3 regions of the Gordonia sp. CPCC 205515 genome follow, and region 2 is predicted to be linked to each of the others. Evidence: riboswitches for the same ligand, from Rfam matches in the RefSeq annotation. Region 2 holds a riboswitch; each other region holds the start of a gene.
The links. A riboswitch is a leader RNA that binds a small molecule or an ion and turns the genes downstream of it on or off. The one in region 2 is predicted to bind S-adenosylmethionine.

Region 1 (7,518 bases), on a different contig from region 2:
CGCCGACGGTCTGCATCCCATCAATCTCGGGCGTCTCGTGCTGGGCAAGGAGTCGACGTTGCCGTGCACCCCGCGCGGCGTCATCCATCTGCTCCGCCGCTACGACATCCCGATCGCCGGCGCCCGAGTGACGGTCGTCGGCCGTGGCGTCACGATCGGTCGTCCCATCGGCCTGCTGCTGACGCGGCGCAGCGAGAACGCGACCGTGACGCTCTGCCACACCGGCACCGCCGACCTCGCGGCCGAGGTGTCGCGGGCCGACATCGTCATCGGGGCCGCCGGCGTGCCGCACCTCATCACCGCCGACATGGTCAAGCCGGGCGCGGCGGTCATCGACGTCGGCGTCAGCCGCACCGAAGCCGGACTCGTCGGCGATGTCGCCCCCGACGTCTGGGACGTCGCCGGGCATGTGTCACCGAATCCCGGCGGGGTCGGCCCACTCACCCGGGCCTTCCTGCTCGTCAATGTGGTGGAACGGGCCGAAGCCCAGCTCGTGGCACGCTCCGGGACAGGAACCGCGGGGTGACTCCACCCTCGGGAGACGCGCGGGGCCGTGCGACGACCTCCGGTCGGGCCGCGCAACTGCATCGCGTTCGGCGCTTCCGAACCGTCGCTGTGCAGATCCCGTACTTCCTGGTGCTGCTCGGCCTGCTGATCGCGGCCGTCCTCGTGTTGTTCGATCGCTGGCGGCGCGGCGCATTCGTGTTTGGCACCGCGCTGATTCTGGGTGCGCTCCTGCGTGCCCTGATCCCCACGTCGAGAGCGGGGTTATTGCAGGTCAGAGGCAAGTTCTTCGACGTCGCGGCGATGGCGTCGGTAGGTGCTCTGATCCTGTGGTTGGCAACCTCGATCGATCCTTTGGGCACAGATTGATTACAATAGAGACCAACGCGTGACCTTTCGGGCTCGAATCGTCGCGTAACCGACCGCTACGACACCCTGGGGGACTGCGCATCACTTCGACGTTCGGCACCGACGATTCGGCAATTCCTGACGACTTCACGTCGTTGGGTGTGTCGGCAGGCGAGGGGATGATCCACTACGTACTGCTGACGCGCGACGACGTGGGGCGCAGTGTGATCGATTCCCGAGTCATCGACGTCGACCCGCAGGACGGCCTCGAGGCCGCCGGCCGGGTCAATGCCGGAATCGATCTGATGCTGACCGCCGCCCGCGACGCGGATGTTCGCGTCGGGCCGATCGGAGTGGCTGCGCGCACCGACAAGCAACGCCGCGAGTTGGGTTCGCGCGGCGCCGGACCGCGCCGTCAGATCCAACTCGTCGCCGAGGATGAGGCGGTCGTCGAGTACCTGTCGGCGACCGGTGAGATCAGCAGATTCGGATCGGTGGTCGTCGTCGATTGTGGCGATACCGGGATGTCGCTCTACACCGTCGATCCATCCACCCGGGAGATCACCGCGTCGCAACGGTCGCGTGCACTGTCCGGACGGGCGCTGGATCGGGCGATCGTGGACGCGCTCGTCGACGGCGCGGGCACCGTCGCCCGCCGGCCCGGCCGTCGTGCCCTGCTCAGTGCCTGCCGAACCGCCAAAGAGGAAGTCACCGCCGCGATTACGGGTGCGGGGGAGTCTCCCGTCGGTTTGTCGGGTGGTGGTGGCACCGTCGTGCTGACCGCGGAGGTGATCGCCTCGGCGGCCGCCCCGATGGTTGACGAAGCGCGAAAGGTATTGGCGCGCTACATTTCCGAGAATGCTGCGCGGGACAAGCCCGCCGATGCGGTGGCCTTCGTCGGGGGGCTGGCGAATCTGTCTGCGGTACAACATATCGTCGATGACGAATCGGTGGAGACCGTGGTTCCGCCGAACCCGGAACTGGCCGCGTCGGTGGGTGCCGCCCTGATCGCGCGGGCCAAGACCACCTCGGAGACGACGACCCGGCTGGCCTTCATCGGCGGTCGACGACAACGAGAGTGGTTGTCGGCCATGCCGTTGGCGGTCATCGCCGCCATTCTCGCGGCCACGCTGATGGCCGTCTATGCGGTCAGTTCGGCGCTGACCGGGCATTCGTCTCCGGCGTCACCATCGCAGGTGCGGCCGGTGTCCTCGCCGGTGGCGGACTCTACGACGACGTCGTCGTCGACACCGCAGACCGACCGGGCCACCACCACGTACTCGCCGACCGCGGTCGTGCCGCTCCCGCCCGTGGCGCCCGAACCGGTCGCGCCGACCGAGCCGGCCCAACCCACCCTGCAGCCTCGGTGGGATGACGGACCCGGTTGGGCGACAACGGAACTACCGCCGACGCCGCAGCAGCCGACCACCTCGACGCGAACGCTGTCGCCGTATCCGCTGCCGTCGGTGCCGTGGCCGCAAGGCACCACTCCGACCATTCCGCCGGAGCTCCTGCCGCCGGGTTTCACGCCGCCCACGACGTTGCCGGTGCCGCCGCAGCAGCGGGGAGTGCCGAATCAGCCGCCGCGGCCCACGGCGCCCACCACCACGACGCCGACCCCCGACGCGGCCGGCTGAGCTATCCGGGTCGTGGAGGGAAAGGCTTTCAGCCGCGGGCGATCTCGACGGTGCGCTTGAGTAGATCACCGATCGCATCGAACTCGGTGAGGAAGCCGTCGTGGCCGTTGTCGGAGTGGATGACCTGCAGACCACCCACACAATTGCCGAGCTGTTCGGCGAGTTCGATCTGTAACCGCAACGGATACAACCGGTCCGACACGATACCGCCGACGACTGTCGGCACCTGGCAGGCATTCAACGCGGCCCGCACCCCGCCGCGGCCACGACCGACGTCGTGATGATTGAGCACCTCACTGAGCACGACGTAGCTCGCCGGGTCGAAGCGGGTGATCAGCTTGTCGGCCTGGTGCTGTAGGTAGCTGTCGATGGCGTAGCGGCCGTCACGCAGCGGTTGCTCCTCGCCCTGTGGCTCGTTGGCGAAGCGCTGATCGAGTTCGACCTCACCGCGGTAGGTCAGATGAGCAATGCGTCGGGCGACACCCATGCCGGTCGACGGCACCCGTCCGGTGCCGAAATAGTCGCCGCCCTGCCAGTCCGGGTCGGCCTTGATCGCGGCGATCTGCGTGGTCTGCGTGCCGATCTGATCCGCGGTTGCGCGTGCACCGACCGCGAGAACCAGTGAGCTGCGCACCATTTCGGGATACTCGATGGCCCATTCCAGGGCGCGGGCACCACCCATCGAACCGCCGAGGACGGCCGCCACTTCGGCGATGCCGAGCCGCTCGATCAGTGCGCGCTCGGCACGCACCTGATCGAGCACGGTGATCTGCGGGAATCGTGAACCCCAGGATCGGCCGTCGGGGTGGGGCGAACCGGGCCCGGTGGAGCCGCGGCAGCCGCCGAGCACGTTGGCCGAGATGACACACCACTCATCGGTGTCGATGGCGCAGCCGGGACCGATCAGCCCGTCCCACCACCCGGCCGACGGATAGCCGTCGCCGGCCGGGCCGGTCACGTGGGAATCGCCGGTGAGCGCATGCAGAGTCAGCATGACGTTGTCCCGCGTCGGCGACAAGGCGCCCCAGCGTTGGAACGCCAGCGTCACGTCGTCGATCACCTCGCCGTTGTCGAGTGAGACCGAGCCGATGTCGACGCGCATCATCTCCCCATCCGGGAGTTGCTCCCAGTCGGGACGATCAGCGGTCTGGATCCTCGTTTCGATACTCACTGACACAATTCACTCACTCTGCGATGCACCTCATTCACCGTGCTTGGGGGTTACCGGACTGTCGTGGACTCTGCGTCGTTGGTCATCGGGCCGCGGCGAAGCCCTGGTCGAGGTCGGCCAGAATGTCGTCGATGCCCTCGATTCCGACGGCCAGGCGGACCAGACCCGGGCTGACCCCGGCGGCGACCTGCTCCTCGGGGGTCAGCTGGCTGTGTGTGGTCGACGCCGGGTGGATCACCAGCGACCGCACGTCACCGATGTTGGCAACGTGGCTGTGCAAGGTGAGCCCCTCGACGAAGCGCTTGCCGGCGTCGACGCCGCCCGCGATCTCGAAGCCGATGATCGCGCCCTGCCCCTTGGGCAGCAGTTGCTGTCCGCGGTCATACCACGGCGAGCTGGTCAGTCCCGCGTAGGCGACCGACTCCACCTGGGCGTGATCGTTCAGGTACGCCGCGACGCGCTGTGCGTTCGCGACGTGTCGTTCGACCCGCAGGCTCAGCGTCTCGAGACCCTGTGCCAGCAGGAAGGCGTTGAACGGAGAGATCGCGGCACCGGTGTCGCGCAGCCACTGCACCCGGGCCTTGAGTGCGTATGCCGGCGCGCCGAGATCTGCGAACACAGCTCCGTGATAGCTCGGGTCCGGGGTGGTGAAACCGGGGAAGAGATCCTTGCCGTCGCGCTGTCCACGCCAGTCGAAGGTGCCGCCGTCGACGATCGCACCACCGATCGCAGTGCCGTGGCCGCCGATGTACTTGGTCGCCGAGTGCACGACGATGTCGGCGCCGTGGGCCAGCGGGTTCAGCAGGTACGGCGTGGCGACGGTGTTGTCGACGATCAGCGGCAGTCCGTTGCGGTGGGCGACCTCGGCGATGCCGGGGATGTCGAGGATCTCGTTGTTGGGGTTGGAGATCGACTCGCCGTAGAGCGCGCGGGTGTTGTCGCGGATGGCGGCCTGCCACGACGCCGGATCCTCCGGATCGTCGACGAAGCTGACCTCGACGCCGAGCTTGGGCAGCGTGTAGTGGAACAGGTTGAACGTGCCGCCATAGAGGCGCGGGCTGGACACCACATGCCCGCCGGCCTCGACGATGTTGAGGATCGCGTACGTCTCGGCCGCCTGCCCGGACGCGACCAGCAGCGCGGCGACGCCGCCCTCGAGAGCCGCGAGGCGTTGCTCGACCGCGTCCTGGGTCGGGTTCATGATGCGGGTGTAGATGTTGCCCGGCTCGGCGAGGCCGAACAGGTTGGCCGCGTGCTGGGTGTCGTTGAAGGTGTACGACGTGGTCTGGTAGATCGGCAGGGCCCGCGCATTGGTGGAGGCGTCGGCGGTCTGGCCCGCATGGATCTGCTTGGTTTCGAAGCTCCAGCTGTCGGCGGGATTGGTGACGTCGGTGGCGTCGGACATGACTATGTTGATCACTTTCTACGGTCGGCAGGATGCATTGACCCTGGTGGGGTCCGACCTTCGGACCCGCGCTTGCCGGGAAACACGACAGTGTTTCTCAACCCGGTCATCACCCGGAGCACCCCACCGCGGTTGGAGGGTTGCCGATCAGCAAGCCGGGGCTTCACGCTGATGCTCATGACCTGGCGTCAAGGATATAACACGCTCGAAACGGACTGGGAATGGTCTCGCGCGCACTGATTCGAACCCGTGACGCTGCCGGTCAGCGCAACTGAGAGCGGTTGCGGTCCATCACCTTTTGCCGATTCGCTTCGAGCTTGTCCCACTCCGGCCGGCGGGCCGCGGACAGCCGGGCCTCGACATCGAGGATTCGGCCCGGGCCGGTATCCCACCCCGCGGTGTACATGTGTTTGAGCGAGGCCGTCACGTCTCCCGGTGCATCGGACACCCGTGCGGCGAGGTCGAGTGCGTGCGGGATCAACCGGTCGTGCTCGACGACCTCGGTCACCAGCCCGATCCGCAGGGCCAGCTCGGCGTCGACGATCTCACTGGCGAAGGACATCCGGCGCGCCCACGCGGTACCCACCCGATCGGGGAGCCGCGCGGTCAGGCCGCCGCCGGGGAGCACGCCGACGCGGGCGTGGGTGTCGCCGAACAGCGCGCGGTCCCCGGCGATCAGGAAGTCGCAGCCGAGTGCGATCTCGAGGCCGCCCGTGATGGCCGGACCATTGATCGCACCGATCACCGGCGTCGCGAGTTCACCGACCAGCCGAATGCAGTCGTCGTCGGCGAACAGTTGCAGATAGTCGGGACCGTCGGCGGCCAGCGCACGCAGGTCCAGGCCGGCGCAGAACGCCGGGTCGGTACCGGTCAGCACGATCGCGCGCACCTGCGGGTCGGCGTCCAGGGATCGCAGCGTGGTGCTCAACGCGGTGATCAACTCGGGGCTCAACGAGTTGCGCGCGTCGGGACGGTTGAGCGTCACCAGCGCCACGGTGTCGTGGTTGGTGACCAGTAGGACCTCACTCATCGGACTGTCTCCTCCAATTGTGTTGCGCGATAAGGGATAGCTTAGCGATCCTAAGCACATCGCAAGTGCCCAAGTTCGCATTGCCTTTCCTGAATTCGGGCTAGTATTCGATGCGTTCCACGGGTGCGAGACGCGGCTCACACCCGACCCCTGAGTGGGAGGCACGGACGATGGCGCACCGGTTTCGCGGACGAACCCAGGCAGTGATGCTGCTACTGAGCGGCGCGGTGCTGACCGTCGCGCTCGCCGTGGGCCAGACCTTCGGATCGGGCGTGGCCCGTGCCGATGATTCATTGCCAACCGGATGCGAAGGGCCTGGCCGGGTGTTTTTGGTCGGCGGGACCTGGGACACCTCCGGCGCGTCGGTCGTCGGGATCGGTCAGCGGTACCAGGGGACGTTTCCGCCCGGTGCCAGTCCACCCCCGGAAGGCGCCTACACCACCGAGGTCATCGACTACCCGGCGTCGATCTGGCCGCTCGGCGCCTTCGGCTTCGATGACAGCCAATCGCAGGGGGACGAGGCCATCCTCGCGGCGGTCTCCTCGTACCAGTCGACGTGCGGCACCGATAAGGAGGTCGTCATCGCCGGGTACTCGCAGGGTGCAGGTGTCGTCGGCGACGCCCTGACCGACATCGGTAACGGCACCACCGGCGAATACCGGATCGACCCGACCAACGTCTCCGGCGAGCTGTACTCCGATCCGCGCCAGGCCGGAACCCTGTGGGGGCGCGGCGTCGAACTCGTTCTCGTCGGCGTCATCCCGGGCCTGACGATGGCCGGCGCACGGACCGACGCCGATTTCGGCGGTATCCCGGTCACGACCTACTGCATTGCCGGTGATCCGATCTGCGATCTGCCGGACCTGCTGCACGATCCGGTCGGCGCGGTCGACGGACTGCTCGGCTACTGGGTCAAGCACGGGCTCTACCCCTTCTACATGTACCTGTCGTCATCGGTGGAGAGCTGGAACATGTACGGCGCCGACCGCACGTTGACCTGCACTCCGGCGGGCAACGTCACCACCTGTGTCGTGGATTCCCCGTCGTCGACGGCGATCCTCACCCAGCGGTTCGTCGACGCAATCGGTCTGAATTGGACGGTCCCCGATCTGATGCAGTACCGGTTCACCGTGCCCGACATCCTCGGCATCACCCTGGCCGATTTCCAGCCGCCGATCAGTTGGGCGATGGGATGGTTCCCCCAGCTACCGAACCTCGGGTATGGCGGCGTGCTGCCTGATTTCCGTGCCTTTGAGGACGTTGCGCGTGGCGTGCTGACCTTGGATCCGGAACTCTTCCGCAACGGCGTCACCGTGCTCGCAGCCAGTGCCAAGAGCGTTGTGCTGATGCCGGTCAACTTTGGTGGGTACTGGCTCTATCGCGTGGTCGGCGTCGACCCGAACCCCTTCGCCGGACCCGCGTA
Region 2 (7,518 bases):
GGCCTGGTCCATGGCGGTCCGACGCATCGCTCGCATCGACTCGACCCGCGCCCGACCTGCGTCGGTCACCACCAGCAGGGTGGCGCGCCCGTCGTCGGGGTCGGCCTCGCGTCGTACCAGTCCGAGGTCGACGAGCTGCGACACGTGCCGACTCACCGTGGACGGATCGGCATTGAGGCTTTCGGCGAGTTCGCGGGATCGCATCGGCTGCCGGTCGAGATGGAACAGGCCTTTGAATGCCGCGGTTTCGAAGTCGCCGTCGGCGGTCCGCAACGTGGTGTGCACCGCCCGGTCCCGGACGCGCATGTACCGCGAAAGCACATCGAACAAATCGTCGACCGCCGACTGATCGAGCACCGTGGCGCCTCCCTTTCTCCCCGCATCTCTTTACGTTCTCTTTGCAATTAGTTTCATGATGCAACTAATTGCGCGGTGCAAGTATGCGCTTGGATTCGAATTGAGGCAAACCCTTACCTACGATCAAAAACCGTGACTCCCCAACCACCCGCCCCCGCCGGCAGCCGCCCCCATTTCACGTCCATGCCCGACCTCGCCCTGCGAGATCTGGGTGGCGCGGTGGTCTGGACCAACGACGATCTCTTCGCCGAGGCCCAGAACCTCATCAAGACGCCGCCGGCGCAGTATCAGCCGGCCACCTTCGGTCACAAGGGACAGATCTACGACGGTTGGGAAACCCGTCGACGCCGCGCCACCGGTGTCGATCAGGCGATCGTCCGACTGGGCGCACCGGGCGTCGTCTACGGCGTGGTGGTCGACACCTCGTGGTTCAAGGGCAACTATCCGCCGTTCATCTCGGTGGAGGCCGCCGCGGTGGAGGGCGTGGCGTCGGTGGAACAGCTTGTCCACCACACGGAATGGGTCACCATCGTGGACCGGGTAGCGGTCGACGGCGACACCCGCAACCCGTTCAAGGTGGACGCCAAGAATCGCTTCACCCACGTCCGGCTGACCATGCATCCGGACGGGGGCGTGGCGCGGTTCCGCGTCCATGGTCGCGGCGTGCCGGACCCACATTTCTTCCGCTACGGCCACTTCGACCTGGCCGCGCTGGAGAACGGCGGGCTGATCACCGCCTGCTCCAACATGTTCTACAGCTCGCCCAACAATCTGCTGATGCCCGGCCGAGCACGCAACATGGGCGAGGGATGGGAGACCTCCCGCCGCCGCGACGACGGCAACGACTGGGTCCAGGTACGTCTCGCGGGTCGCGGCCGGGTGAGCCTCGTCGAACTCGACACCAGCTGGTTCCTCGGCAACTCCCCCGGTTCGGCGACCGTCCGCGGTCGCGACGGCGAGGACGGCGACTGGTTCGACGTGTTGCCGCGCACCGACTTACAGCCCGACACCCGGCATCGGTTCGTCCTCGATCCGGACCGCCCGATGACCGAGGCGCGCATGGACATCTATCCCGACGGCGGCATGGCGCGCTTCAAGCTCTACGGCACCCTCACCGACGACGCCGAGGCCGCACTCCTCGAACAGTGGGAGCGCGGCGAGGCCTGAGGGACGAGCGTCACGCCACCCGACGCCGCACCCCAACCACTTCCGGCATCACCAGCTCGCGCACTCGCGCGGCGGTCGCCGAACCGTCGATCGGCACGACGATCACCGCGTCGGCGACCTCGGCGGCGTAGATGTCGCGGATCAGCGAGACCAGTCCGCGCGCGGTGCCGACGTAGCGGATGGTGTCCGAGTCGTCGTCGACGACGTGGGCCGCAGCGGCCCGCGCGGACGCCGGATGTGGCGCGATGGCCGCTTCGATCTCCAGCGCCACAACAAAATTCACCGGATCGTGGGTGCCGGCGCGCAGTAGCGACCGGGCGCGTTGGGCCTCGCGCAGCGTCGAGCGCCGCACGACGATCGGAAAGGATTGCGCCGCTGGATCACCCGCGATCGCCACCTGCAGCGCCGGACGGCCGATGCTGATGGTGGCGGTGGGTGCCAGGTACTCGACGGTCATTCGATCCTCGCTTTCGTGGTCAAGTGAGTCAGTGCGCCGACGAGCCGATCGATGTCCTCCGAACCGGTCCCGACACCAAAGCTGGCCCGCACGGCACCGTCGCGGTACCCGAGGCGGTTCAGCAGTGGATGCGCGCAGAACTTGCCGTCCCGGACCCCGATTCCCGCGCTGTCACTGAGGAATTCGGCCACTGCACGGGGCTGATGGCCGGCGACGGCGAATCCGGCGATCCCGACCCGATCGGTGGAGTCGGTGAAGATGCGCAATGCGGTGACGGCGTCGACTCCCGACAGCCCGTCGTCGAGGCAGGCCCGCAGGATCTCCTCGTGCGCACCGATCGATTCGAATCCGACGCGCGTGAGCTCGTCGCAAGCCGCGGCGATCGCGATGGCACCCAACACATTCGGTGAACCCGCCTCGTGCCGCGCAGCCCCGGTGTGCCAGCGCACGTCGGTGCAGCCATCGGATTCGACGCCCACCTCGGCGGTGGCGCCGCCACCGGCGAGATACGGTGCGGCCGCGTCGAGCCAGTCGGCACGGCCGATGAGCACGCCGGCACCGAACGGCGCGTAGACCTTGTGGCCGGAGAACACCAGGTAGTCGATGCCGTGACTGACCACTGAGATCGGCCGATGCGCGACGAGCTGCGCGGCGTCGACGAGGATGCGGGCGCCGTGCCGATGCGCGATCGAGGCGAGCCGGCTGATCGGCAACACCTCGCCGGTGACGTTGGAGGCCGCGGTCACCGCGAGCAGCGCGGCGGGCGCGGACGCGAGTTCGGCCTCCAGCGCGACAAGGGTGTCCTCGATGGTGTCGGCGGCGCGCACGATCCGTGCCCGACTGGAGCCATCGGGCCGCGGCGCGCACCACGGCAGCAGGTTGGCGTGGTGTTCGATATCGAGGACCACGACGTCACCGTCGGTGATGTGGGCGGCGAGGTTGATCGAGTCGGTGGTGCCGCGGGTGAAGACCACCGCGTCATCGGTGCGGGCGCGGACGAAGGCCCGCACCGTCTCGCGGGCCTGCTCGTAGCGTCGCGTGGTGACCTGCGAGAGGTGGCCGGCGCCGCGATGCACGCTGGCGTAACCGGTCAGCGCGTCGGTCACCGCTGCCGCGACCGCGGTCAGGGCGGGTGCGCTCGCCGCGTAGTCGAGGTTCGCGTACCGCACCGTGTCGCCGGTGCACAGCGGCACCTGTGCGGTCGCACCGGCCACGTCGGCGAGGGGCGCGATGGCCGGGGCGGCCGGACGTACAACGGCGACATCGTCGCAGGTGACGGCGCTGGGCGCCGAGAGGACAGCAGTCATGGCAATACTCCTGAGGAATCCGCACTTGCCGTGGTCGGTCGACCGACGGCCAGGTCGTCACCCGGAGCACCCCACCACGGAGGAGGGTTGCCGACCAGCGAGCCGGGGCTTGTCACTGGCACTCATGACCTGCACCAAGATTGGCCCATCGAGCCGAGGAGTGTCAATTTTCACTCACCGTGCGCGAAAGTCCGGTGAGGGTACCCTCACTTGCTCCCGGTACGGTAGGAGCCATGACCGTGACTGCTGCCGACCACACCGCCGGGGAGGCGAACGTCTTCATCCTGTCCCGCCCGCACGGCACTGTGCGTGCGACCGGAGCCGGCACGACATTCACCGACGCCTACGCCGCCGCCGACGCCCTGCGCTCACACTCCGTGGACGCCATCACCGGTGCCATCGGCTTCGACCGCGCCGGCCGCAGCGCCCTGGTCGCGCCGGCCTCGCTGGTGCGATCGTCGGCCCCGGTGCCGGGATCGTCGGCGCGTCCGCACACCGTGACGTCGCGATCGTTCTCACCGGAGCGGACCGAGCATCGCGATCGCGTCGGCCGCGCCATCAAGGCGATCGCCGACGGCGGCCTGGACAAGGTCGTGCTGGCGCGTGCGGTCGATCTGACCGTCGAGCCCGATGTAGAGGTCGACTCTCTCGTCGACGCCTTGGCGCACGGCAACGCCGAGCACAACGCTTTCGCCGTTGATGTCGGCGCAGTGTGGGGTGACGCCTCGTGGTTGCTGGGATCGAGCCCAGAGGTGTTGTTGCGCAAGGAAGGTCGCGTCGTGACCTGCCAGCCGTATGCGGGTTCGCTGCCGCGGGCCGCCGATCCGGCGGCCGATCAGGCAGCGGCGGAGACGTTACGCACCTCGACGAAGGATCTTGCCGAGCACGCCTTTGTGGTGGATTATCTGCGCGACCGACTGATTCCGCTGTGCCGCGAGCTGGATGCCCCGGCGACACCGGAGGTCCGTGCCACCGGCGAGATCTGGCATCTGGCCACACCGATCCGCGGTGTGCTGCAAGACGACTCCGTCACCGCACTGGATCTCGCGCTGTTGCTGTCGCCCACCCCCGCCGTCTGCGGCACACCGAGTGATGCTGCGGCACAGTTCATCACCGATATCGAGGGGGACCGTGGCCTCTATGCGGGTACAGTCGGCTGGTGCGATCAGGCGGGCGACGGTGAGTGGATGGTGACCATCCGCTGCCTCCAGCTCGGCGCCGATCGGCGGTCGCTGCGCACCTGGGCGGGCGGAGGGATTGTCGCGCAATCGGATCCGCAGGCCGAGCTCGACGAGACCACCGCCAAACTCCGCACCGTGCTCAACGCGCTCGGTATCGCCGACTGACGTCGACCATGCCCGACGACTTCCTGATCGCACACAATCCGGAGGAGGGGTCTACGCTCCCGTATCTGGTTCGGATCCCGTTGGGTCCCAATGGGATCATCCTGAAAGTCCGGGACACGTGGCCACGAACCAGCAAGGTCTACTGCCACCGGGCGACCGAGTGGCCACGCGATGCCGAGATCGTCGAACAACTCCCGGTGCGGTCGGTGTCGCGGCGTGGCGCAGCCATCGACCTGGTCATCGACAGGGCCCGGGAGAACCGGTCACAGTTCGTGCTCACACGTGCCCGCGGCCGGGAGATGATCTTCTGGCAGTCCCGCCGAACCACCAAGCAGGCCCGGCCGAATGTGGCGTTGCCGACGGCGCGGGCACATGGGCAGTCCATCGAGATCGTCGTCGACTCGGGCGAGAAATACGCGTACACCTTTGGCCACCAGCAGGCCACCACGGTGCGACGCCGCCTTGCCGCAGGCGACTACGCGATCGTCGACGACGACACCGTGATCGCGACGGTCGAACGTAAGTCCATCGACGATCTCTCAGGTGGTTTGCTGTCCGGAAAACTGACCTATCAACTCGCGGATCTCGCCGCCTGCAATCGCGCGGCGGTCGTCGTCGAATCCGCGTACAGCGCCGTCTTCAAACGCGAATACGTCGCCGGGGCGTCGCTCGCCGAGGCCCTGGCCGAGGCGCAGGTGCGATTCCCGATGGTCCCGATCGTGTTCTGCGACAACCGGAAACTGGCCGAGGAGTGGACCTACCGGTGGCTCGGCGCTGCACGTCACGAGTGGCAGCTCAACCAACGCACCGATGTCGTCGTGGCCGATCTCGCGGGCCCGGCCGCGACGGCCGCCGAGATCCGGGAGTGGGCGCGCGCCGCAGGCCTCGAGGTTCCCACAAAGGGACGCATCCCGGCCGCGATCCGCCGAGCCTACGAGGATCGCAACGGCTAGCCGGGTATCAGCCCAGCGCCCGATCCAGGTCGGTGAGCAGATCGTCGATGCCCTCGAGGCCCACCGACAGCCGAACCACGGAGTCGCCCAAACCGATTGCCGCACGACCCTCGGGACCCATCGCGCGGTGCGTCGTGGTCGCCGGGTGCGTGATCAGCGACTTGGAGTCACCGAGGTTGTTGCTGATGTCGATGACCTGCAGACCGTTGAGCACCTCGAAGGCACGCTTCTTGCCGTCGACACCGCCGCGGTCGGCGAGCTCGAAGGTGACGACCGTGCCACCACCCGACATCTGCGACCTGGCCAGCTCGTACTGCGGATGTGATTGCAGGAACGGATATTTCACCCAGCCGGTACGGGAATCCTGCTCCAGGAACTCGGCGATCCGCTGCGCAGAGGCCACCGACGCGTCGACGCGCAGCCGCATGGTCTCAAGTCCTTTGAGCATCGTCCATGCGTTGAACGGACTCAACGCCGGTCCGGTGTGACGCATCAGGGTCTGCACCGGGCCGTCGATGTAATCCTTGGTACCCAGGACGGCGCCGCCCATGACGCGCCCCTGCCCGTCGATGTGTTTGGTGCCCGAGTAGACGATCACGTCGGCGCCCATATCGAGGCCCTGCTGCAGCAGCGGCGTGGCAAAGACGTTGTCCAGCACCACCTGAGCGCCTGCTGCATGCGCCATCTCGGAGACCTTGACGACGTCGACGAGACTCTGCATCGGGTTCGACGGCGTCTCGAAGAACACGGCGGTCGTCGGCACCGAGAGCGCCTGCTCCCACTGGTCGAGATCCTCGCCGTCGACAAACACGGTCTCCACACCCCAGCGAGGCAGGATCTCGTTGCAGACGACGAAGCACGAGCCGAACAGGCTGCGGGCCGCGACCAGCCGGTCACCGGTCTTGAGCAGCGCACCGAGCGCAACGAAGACCGCGGCCATGCCGCTGGCGGTGGCAAAACAGGCTTCGGCACCCTCGAGTTGACGCAGCCGCTCCTCGAACATCCGCACGGTCGGATTTCCGTAGCGCGAGTAGACGAATCGCTGGTCCTCACCGGTGAAGGCCCGCTCGGCGGCCTCGGCCGAGTCGTACACGTACCCACTGGTCAGGTACATCGCCTCGGACGTCTCGAAGAACCCGGACCGATCCAGTCCGGCGCGCACGGCGAGGGTGTCGGCCGAAAGGCCTTCGGGCAGTTGCTTGCTCATGACTGTCTCCAAGGCAGGTTCGTGGCGCGCCAGCCGGCACCGCCACGATGGTCATTCTCGTCGAGGGCACCCTCGAATCCGTCGAGAACGTTGTAGGACTTGCGGATTCCGTCGGCGGTGGCGGCCTCGGCGGCTCCGATGGAGCGGTGACCGGACCGACAGATGAAGATCACCTCGTTGTCGTCGGTGATGCCCGATTCGCGGAGTTGTTCGACGAATGCCTCGTTCGGCATACCCTCGGGGAAGGTCGTCCACTCGACGAAAACGGTTCTCTTGCCCAGTATTTCGAGGTCAGGAATACCCACGAACGACCATTCGGCACGCGTCCGGCAGTCCACCAGGACCGTCTTGGGCTCGTTCTCCAGCTTCTGCCACGCCTGCTGCGGCGTCAGATCTCCGGCATAGCTCACGACGTACACACCTTCCAATTCCCGTCCTCGCGCACCACGACCGCGCCGGTCACCTGCGTCTCGTCGGGCTTGTCGTCGAAATGCCAATGTACCTGCGCGGTCGCCCGCTCCCCGGTCACGGTGAGGTCAGTGATCTCCGGGATCACGATGTGTCCGTTTTCCTCGGTGGAGCTGCGGTTCTGCTCGACGAACTCCTGCTCGGACGGAAAGGTGTCCGACGAGAGCTCCGCGGCGCAGGTCACCGACCGATACTTCGCATAGTCGGCGGTGTTGCGCGCGGTGTAGGCGTCGTTGATGGCGTGCTGCACTCGCGC
Region 3 (7,518 bases), on a different contig from region 2:
CGACCACGACGACGTCGAAGTGCGCGGGATCGATAATGTCGACGTTCTTGCCGCTCAAAGATTGAACGCTGGCGAACACATGTGTCCAGTCCTGCGGGCGGTGACCGTCGACGAACAACTCGCCGAAGTTGCCGTCGCCCAGTACTTCTCGGTACTTGCGCAGTGACTGCTCGAGGATCTCTTTGCGGTGGGCCACGAACAGCAGACTCAGGGGCCGCTGCGCGTCCGTGCGGAGGCGTTTGTAATCCAGCGCCGCAACGACGGTCTTGCCCGTGCCGGTCGCGGCAACCAGCAGGTTGCTGTGTCGGTCATGGACTTCGCGTGCTACGTCGAGGGCTTCGAGGATGCGCTCCTGATGTGGATACGGCTGGACGTCGAGACCCGAAATAGTGATCGTTTCGCGGCTGGTGCCGCTACTGCCGGCTTCGGCGAGGGCACGGTCGAGGAGGTCCGCGTCCGTCGACGGGTCGTACGTCTTGAAAGCAGGGTCATCCCAATAGGTGTCAAAGGTGGCTTCGAACTTACGAGTGAGCGCCGGCGTGCTGACCGACGAGATACGGACGTTCCACTCCAGGCCGTCGATCATCGCTGAGCGCGACAGGTTCGAGCTGCCGACGTAGCCCGTGTCGAAGCCGGAGTCACGACGGAACAGCCATGCTTTGGCGTGCAGACGCGTCGACGCTGTTTCATACCGGATACGCACCTCGGCGCCGTACTTGGCGACGAGTTCATCGATTGCGCGACGTTGAGTGGCTCCGCGGTAGGTCGTGGTGATGACACGCAGGCGGACGCCCCGTTCGTGCAGAGCAGCCAGTTCACGACTGATGACGGAGATGCCGGCGAATCGGATGAAGGCGCAGAGGAGGTCGACGCGGTCGGCGCTGGCCAGTTCCCGCGAGATCTCGCTTGCCATATTCGGTTCGTCGCGTGTGTTGGTGAGCAGCGCGACTTCCGACAACGGCGTTGCTGGGCGAACTGGAGCAGTGCGGGCAGGTTGGTGCGCGGCGGTAAATATGTCGGTACGCGTGACCGAGTCGAACTGCGCGTCGACCAAGTTGCTGATGATGGCGTTTGCACCAGCGAGACGTTCGGCCGCCGGCAGGCTGCCCAGGTGCCGAGCAGCGACCTCCGCGATGTGGCGAGTCAGCACGTGGATGTCTTCGTCACGGCCGAGGGTCGTGAACTCGGGCGCGAGTTCGGACGTTGCCAAGAGTTGCTCGAGGCGGCGCGTGACGACCGATTCGTATATCCCGGGCGCAAGAGGATCAGACACGATAGGAGTAGATCACGTGAGCCCGACAACTCAGCTGGCAGAGTCTGTTTCGTGCTAGAGAAAGTGGCATAGGGTGCGCCACGAGGCGCTGCTAGTCCGGATGGAGGTGAGAGACGTTGATCGCTTTGTGGTCGTAGCAGCGGGGTGAAGCTGGGCGGCCCGGCCCGGGGAACTGTGGGTGCGGGTGGAGAGCAGCCGCGACGAAGTCAGGGCGGTCCGGTACTGCCTGATGGGCCGTGCCAGGTGAGCGAGACGGGAAGGTGTACCAAGGAACCGGTGTCGTAAAGCCTCTTCATCGTCGACCAACTCGAACCCGGCGGAGTTGGGCTGGAGCGCGTTGCGTAACCGCTAGGGAGGTCATCATCCAGGTGACCGCTCGGGCGGGGAACTGTTGGGACGGTTATTGTGTCGGGTCCAGCAGGTCGTGGTGACTGTCTACGGGGTAGCCGCGACGAGACCGCAGGGCAGAGCCGGTACACCTCGTTCCTTGACCAGACGACAGTGAAGGTGAGAGCCACCTGCACCTCACTCCTGCGGGGATAGGCGCGTTGCCAGCCGAAGAGGGCAGGTGGGGCGAAGCAGTCGTTAGCACTCAGAGCCCGGGAAAGCCGGTCACGCGGAGAAGGACGGCAACGAGAGGTCGCAAGGCGTGACTGCAATGTCTGAAGACGCGCCGGTGATTACCGGCGCCGTCGAATGGCCCAGCACTGCTGAGGCGCACGAGGCGGTAGGATACATCGCACCGAGGTCGAACGATTCGCCGCCGACGTGGGCCTTTCGCATCCATCCGATGTGCTAATAGTGTCCGGCAATGGGCTCGCCGACTACCTCGACGATGCCGGCAGCGTCGACCCAGCCAAGGTGGCTGCTGATGTCTACGCCTTCCTGGCCGCGCGACCGGGCTCGAAGAAGCACGCACCCGCGTTCGATCCGACTAAAGGCAACGAAGGACACCGAGCAAGTCAGATTCGATGTTCGATGGCCTGATGAAGTTTCGAGCTGACTAACCGTTGTCTGAGACAACACCAGATCAACCCTGAGCCTCTGCGACGCGCCCCAAGGACCGATCCGTGATCGGTCCTTTCTGTTCGCTACGAACCGATCCGGTGCTGATGCTCAAGCCCGATCCGGCTGTCGGCTGGTACGCCGAGAACGCCCAGATCGCTCTGGCGGACCCGACCACTGACGAGCGGGTCGTCACCCCGAAGGCGGCGCTCCTCAAGCTGTGCGCGGAGGCGGTTGACGGCGCGCGCGAGACCGAGGCTGTCTGTACGACGGCCCTGAACCAGGGCTCAGACATGTTCGCCAACGGATACCTCACCGACGCCGAATAAACGGCGGGAAAATCGGACGGCGTCGGCCAACAACTTCACCTCACGGGTGCGGAAGATCCCGCCAAGAAATGCGAAAAGCTGAAATCGGCGGCTGACTGGAATGCTTATGCCGTATCGAAAGCTTCGCACAGCAAAGGCCAACGCGGACCGGCAACGTCAGCAAAAGTTTGAGCAAGCGCGTGTGAACGGTGAGCCCGGGTGGTTCGTACCCGGTATAGACGCGGATAAGAAATCCACAGCGCGACATGCTGAGCAAGAGGCGGCCATCAAGACAACCTAGTTACAGGCTTCGAAACGGAGCGCGGCGGCAAGCGACGCCCTCTCGTCTGATTAGCGTTCGTCAAACGCAGTCGAGCTGAGCCCAAGAACAGCTAGTAGGTCAATCATCAGTCGAATCGGCTGTTCACTACGCATCCAGTAGCTCGTCGAGCGTGTGTCCTCCTCGGTGGGCTGCACCTTCCCAGAACGTTCGAGTGTTGGGTTGGACATCAACAGGATTCCCGAAAGGATAGTCGAGGACCTCGCCGGACACCGCTAGCCAACGGTTGCCGCCGAGGGTGAGCACCGACATTGGATCGGGCGCTACGTCTCCCCCGGGTGGCTCTACTGGCTCAGTCGGTGGCATCACCCGATCATCCTCGCACCCGGCTGAGACGTCCGGTGCGGAAGTGTCCCGGCAGGATCAGCGACCCCACGGGGACCTTCCCTACCCACCGCGTTGACCGGGACGTAAGGCGACTGAGCCATCGCGCCAGGTTTTCAGAACCTGACTTCGCACCTAAGGCCCAGTTCAGGGGATATTTCCTGCTTCAGACTAAGGAGTTGAAACGCCTATGCGACCACGAACGCCGAGGGGTTTCGGGCCTGCAGGCCAGAGACTCTGGCGAACCGTGCTCGACGAGTACGACCTAGACAACGAACCAACCAAGATCGAGGCGCTAACGCACGCCTGCCGGGTCTCCGGCACCGTCGCCGAGTTGGACAAGGCAACCGCCAGTGAGCCGCTGACCATGCAAAGTAGCGCCGGGCAGGTGGGCAGCCATCCGCTGAAATCCGAGATCGGGTTTCAACGCGGGATACTCGCTCAGCTACTCGCACGCCTGAGCTTCGCATCCATCGAGGAGAACTGAACATGCCCAGAGGACCGCGATGTCGCAGACCAGGCAACGGAACCGCAAGCAAGCCGGGACCTGAACCCACCTGAAGCTCCGGATGGCCGTCTGCCGACCGATCTGCGGACATTCGAGGTTGTAGATACCCCCGCGATTACCAGACGCTGCGGCGGTACTTAGCCGACTGGCTCAACGAGGCCGTACCCGGCTGCGGCGACAGCCTCGCCACGCCCGTGATGACCGTCGCCGAACTTTCGGCTGCGGACTACCCGACACGCACTGACAAGAGATCCATCAGATGGCTTACGCAACGGCTAAGACCGGGTTTCCAGGACTGAGTGCTATGTCTGCGAGGTTGGGCATCGCAAAACGCCGATGCACCACAGTTTCGACCGGGTTCGTGTCATTCCCGGCAAATCTGAGACTGCCGACACGGATGACGTGACACTCGCACGTGGAATGAACTGTGGACGCAGCACGAAACAACAGCAACGGTGGTCCCACCAAGATGAGCAATTCTCTTTACGCAAGAGGCCGACTCGACGGTGATGATGCGGCGTTTGGTGTCACGGTAGCGGCTGCTCACGGTGCCTCTGCTTCAGTGTTGATTGGTGTTGATGATTGGCAGCGGCATCGATGGTGAGTCGATGCAATCCCACCAGAGTGTCGTCATCAAGCGTGCTGCTGATGTACCCGCTTGGCGAGTACGAACGCCGTCGGCAGGGCGGCCTGCCGGCACCAGTCGAACACCATGCGCTCCCGACGGGCGAGCACGTCGGCGGTGATGCCGTCCAGTCCGCCCACGACGCAGCCCTCGTAGGGGTCCATCCCTGCGTTGTACAAGCAGAGATCGAACTCTGTGGCATCGGCCCGGGCCAGTGCATCCTTGATGGTGGTCAGGTACCCGTCGGCGTTGTCCACCAGCGTCAGGTTCGAGTTGGCATGCCCCGGGTAGCGGTCGAACGGGCTGACCGACACGTCGACCTGCGTGATGCGCTCATCGTCGGCAATGAGCTGGGCGGTGCCGCCGCCACAGTGTGCGTCGAAGTCGAGGATCAGCACCGAGCGCACGTCGCCCTCGTGGAGAAGCTTCTTCGCGGCGACGACCAGGACGTTGAAGGTGCAGAATCCTGCGCCCTCGTCATAGCGCGCGTGGTGCAGTCCCGAGGACAGCGAGCCGGCCACGCCCTCCTTCAGGGCGCTGCGTGCCGCCGCCACGACGCCGCTGTTGGACGAGAGCACCATCTGCCAGAGCGCGGGGACCCAGTCGAATCCCTGCGACTCGGCGAGCCAGTCGGGGGTGCCGGTCCGCACTGCTGCCACATACTCAGGGTCATGGACGCGGGTGAGGTCGCGTACGGTCAGCGGCGTCGGTGCGGTGACCTCGACACCCTCAATAGGATCGCTGGCCAATGAGTCCGCGATCCAGCCGGACTTGCGGGTGGTGTCAAAGCCGTACGCGGCGGCAACGTAGTCGGGGTGGTAATAGAGCTTCACAGATATTGGTCTCCGTTATGTCGGTCGTGGTTGTAGGTGCGGGGGCCGACGGTCGACCCTTGCACTGGGCTCGGAGCTTGGTGCGGCTTTCGGGATCGTCTGACAGACAGCGAGATAGCCCGCGTGCTAGCGGTGCCATGACTCCTCGTGCTCGCGCGCCGCCGCCAGTGCTCTCTCCCGCCAGCCAGATTCCTTCATGTAGACGCCTTGCCGGTCCATCCACTCGCAACCGAGGCATGCCGAATGTGCGATCCATTGGACGGCGTCGAGAACAACCCCGGGATGCCGGACCGGCCACTGTGTGGGATCGGTGCCGTGGACGGCCTCGTAGTCGCGCCGTAATCCCTGACGCTGGTCCCACAGTCGGCGGGAGACGTTCATGCCCGAGGTCTCACGTTTCGATTTGTGCCATCCCGATCGTGGTGGGCCCGAGAACCGCTTGTCGTGATACGCGAGGTAACCCATGTCGTAGGCTGGCGTCGCGCGGGCGTGGTCGCTCTGAGGCGTGCGGTCGTCGGGCGATGCGGGGTCTGCCATTGTGTCCATCCGTGGTGAAGCCTCCGCGGGAGAGGCGCTCTTGTCGAAACCTGTTGGTATCGACCGCTTTCGTCATCCGAGCCACCCACGAGCGTGGGGTTGGCGCACCGTCCAGTCGGAGCTTGGCGACGATGTCTCGTGAAGCGTGGTCCAGGATACAAGGAGGCTCTGACAATTCCGGAGCATGATGACAGCGTCATCCTGCGAACCGCCCCGCATCGCCGCTGGCCGTGAATCCGGTTTTGGGTGAGCGAACATCGAAATTGCCGGCCCAAGATGTCAGACCGAGATGGTAGACATTGCACATCTGCTACCGGCGCCGACGCGCTACTCCGACGAGAAGGTAGCGCCGACGACATTGGGGTGCAAGGTTTCATGAGCGACAACAAAACGAATCAGGACTCTGGCGACGAGCCTGAGGTCGAGCCGTGGGATGCCGATCCGGTCGATCAGTTGCCCGCGGTCATCGTTCCCGGCCAGTTTGGTCTGACTCTCTGGGCGGTGCCGTACTGGACCGACGAGATGATGGCCTGGGATGTCGTGTTCACCTGGGCCGGCGGCCGCGAAGTCGAGTGGTACGAGGACATCAGCATGCGAACGGGCGGACTGTCGGTCATGTCCAGTGCACCCGTCTACGGGACTGCCTCGTGGGCGGACGGCCGGAATCTGGAGCTCACCTACAGCTCATCCGACCTCGGATTGGAGGGAGAGGACGTACTGCAAGGCGGTGCGCCCACCGTGAATGACCCAGATTCGGACGACATGATGAGTTCTCCGCAGGTCTGGGTGGACTTCGCGGAGACGATTGTAGGTTTCGTCCACGGCTTGATGTAGTACCAATCATGTTGTGGTGAAGAGCGACTCGCAAGCAGGGCACCTTCACGCCATCATTGCAGCCGGACTCAGAGGAACGCGACGCAATTATGCTGACTTATGGGAGATTCCCCATAAGTGGCCATAAGAAGCCAAAGATGGCACTAACTCCAGGTCGCAGAGTCCTTCATCCCCGCAGATCTGCCCGCCGGCGCCGACGCTCCCTCCGTCGACGCTGGCGCTCCGACCGCGGCCATTCGACAGCGTGACAGATCGGACAGCAGCACACACGGGTGCCGGTGTAGCGCAGTTCGCGATAACACTGCGTCGTACCGTAGGTGAATGCGCAGCCGTCAGCGATGGGCGGCAGGTCACAGGGGCCGCCAGTGTGATCGTGGACCTCGGACCATTCGAGGTCATGATGCGCGAGCTTGACCCAGAGGGGTTTCGTCTTGTCGGTGTGGGACATGGTGTCTCCAGCGGTATCTCGCTCCGGTGGCGAGTAGAACGACGTTACTACTGTTCGCCGCCACATGCACGCGATATTTGCGGTGGCCTCACCCCACCCGCCCGACCTCATCCAATCCGCGCCGAATCTTCTCCTCCACCTCGGCGGCAATCTCCCGATGCCGTTGCGCCGCTTCTTCATCCCCGATCAATTCGGCCAGCTCCGCGAGCACCACATCCATCGGCCCGAATGCCACACTGCCGGAGTTGAGTCCGGCGACCGTGCCGGAGAAGCCGACGAGCTCGGCGTAGAGTTCGCGGCCCTCCTCGACCAGCCCCAGCCGGGCCAGGCCGCGGGCGTGAAAGGCCTCCATCGCGGTCCAGTAGTAGTCGCGGATGGACGGCGGTTTCAGTTCGGCGATGACGTGGGCCTCGGTGACGCGTCCGGCGTCGAGCAGTCCGTTGACGTAGACCCACCCGACCCGGGCCGGCACCCGCCGGTAGA

Region 1: another riboswitch for S-adenosylmethionine. It lies ahead of AAFP30_RS19955 (bifunctional o-acetylhomoserine/o-acetylserine sulfhydrylase); the one in region 2 lies ahead of AAFP30_RS27315 (aminotransferase class V-fold PLP-dependent enzyme).
Region 3: another riboswitch for S-adenosylmethionine. It lies ahead of AAFP30_RS05830 (hypothetical protein); the one in region 2 lies ahead of AAFP30_RS27315 (aminotransferase class V-fold PLP-dependent enzyme).

What each region holds. Positions count from the first base shown of each region.
Region 1 covers NZ_JBCLVJ010000013.1:705-8,222, reverse strand. The annotation lists gene AAFP30_RS19975 (bifunctional methylenetetrahydrofolate dehydrogenase/methenyltetrahydrofolate cyclohydrolase) at 1-526, shown strand, start outside; gene AAFP30_RS19970 (DUF3017 domain-containing protein) at 583-873, shown strand; gene AAFP30_RS19965 (hypothetical protein) at 1,032-2,489, shown strand; gene metX (homoserine O-acetyltransferase MetX) at 2,518-3,666, opposite strand; gene AAFP30_RS19955 (bifunctional o-acetylhomoserine/o-acetylserine sulfhydrylase) at 3,743-5,065, opposite strand; SAM riboswitch class IV at 5,129-5,248, opposite strand; gene AAFP30_RS19950 (enoyl-CoA hydratase) at 5,328-6,095, opposite strand; gene AAFP30_RS19945 (PE-PPE domain-containing protein) at 6,302-7,518, shown strand, end outside.
Region 2 covers NZ_JBCLVJ010000023.1:40,474-47,991, reverse strand. The annotation lists gene AAFP30_RS27330 (MarR family winged helix-turn-helix transcriptional regulator) at 1-306, opposite strand, end outside; gene alc (allantoicase) at 541-1,524, shown strand; gene AAFP30_RS27320 (hypothetical protein) at 1,535-1,981, opposite strand; gene AAFP30_RS27315 (aminotransferase class V-fold PLP-dependent enzyme) at 1,978-3,288, opposite strand; SAM riboswitch class IV at 3,305-3,418, opposite strand; gene AAFP30_RS27310 (isochorismate synthase) at 3,522-4,634, shown strand; gene AAFP30_RS27305 (ERCC4 domain-containing protein) at 4,643-5,587, shown strand; gene AAFP30_RS27300 (O-succinylhomoserine sulfhydrylase) at 5,595-6,794, opposite strand; gene AAFP30_RS27295 (rhodanese-like domain-containing protein) at 6,791-7,204, opposite strand; gene AAFP30_RS27290 (hypothetical protein) at 7,201-7,518, opposite strand, start outside.
Region 3 covers NZ_JBCLVJ010000004.1:130,455-137,972, forward strand. The annotation lists gene AAFP30_RS05805 (DUF3427 domain-containing protein) at 1-1,273, opposite strand, end outside; gene AAFP30_RS05810 (hypothetical protein) at 2,075-2,260, shown strand; gene AAFP30_RS05815 (hypothetical protein) at 2,344-2,607, shown strand; gene AAFP30_RS05820 (hypothetical protein) at 3,498-3,737, shown strand; gene AAFP30_RS05825 (hypothetical protein) at 4,392-5,216, opposite strand; gene AAFP30_RS05830 (hypothetical protein) at 5,343-5,753, opposite strand; SAM riboswitch class IV at 5,785-5,897, opposite strand; gene AAFP30_RS05835 (hypothetical protein) at 6,129-6,587, shown strand; gene AAFP30_RS05840 (BTAD domain-containing putative transcriptional regulator) at 7,124-7,518, opposite strand, start outside.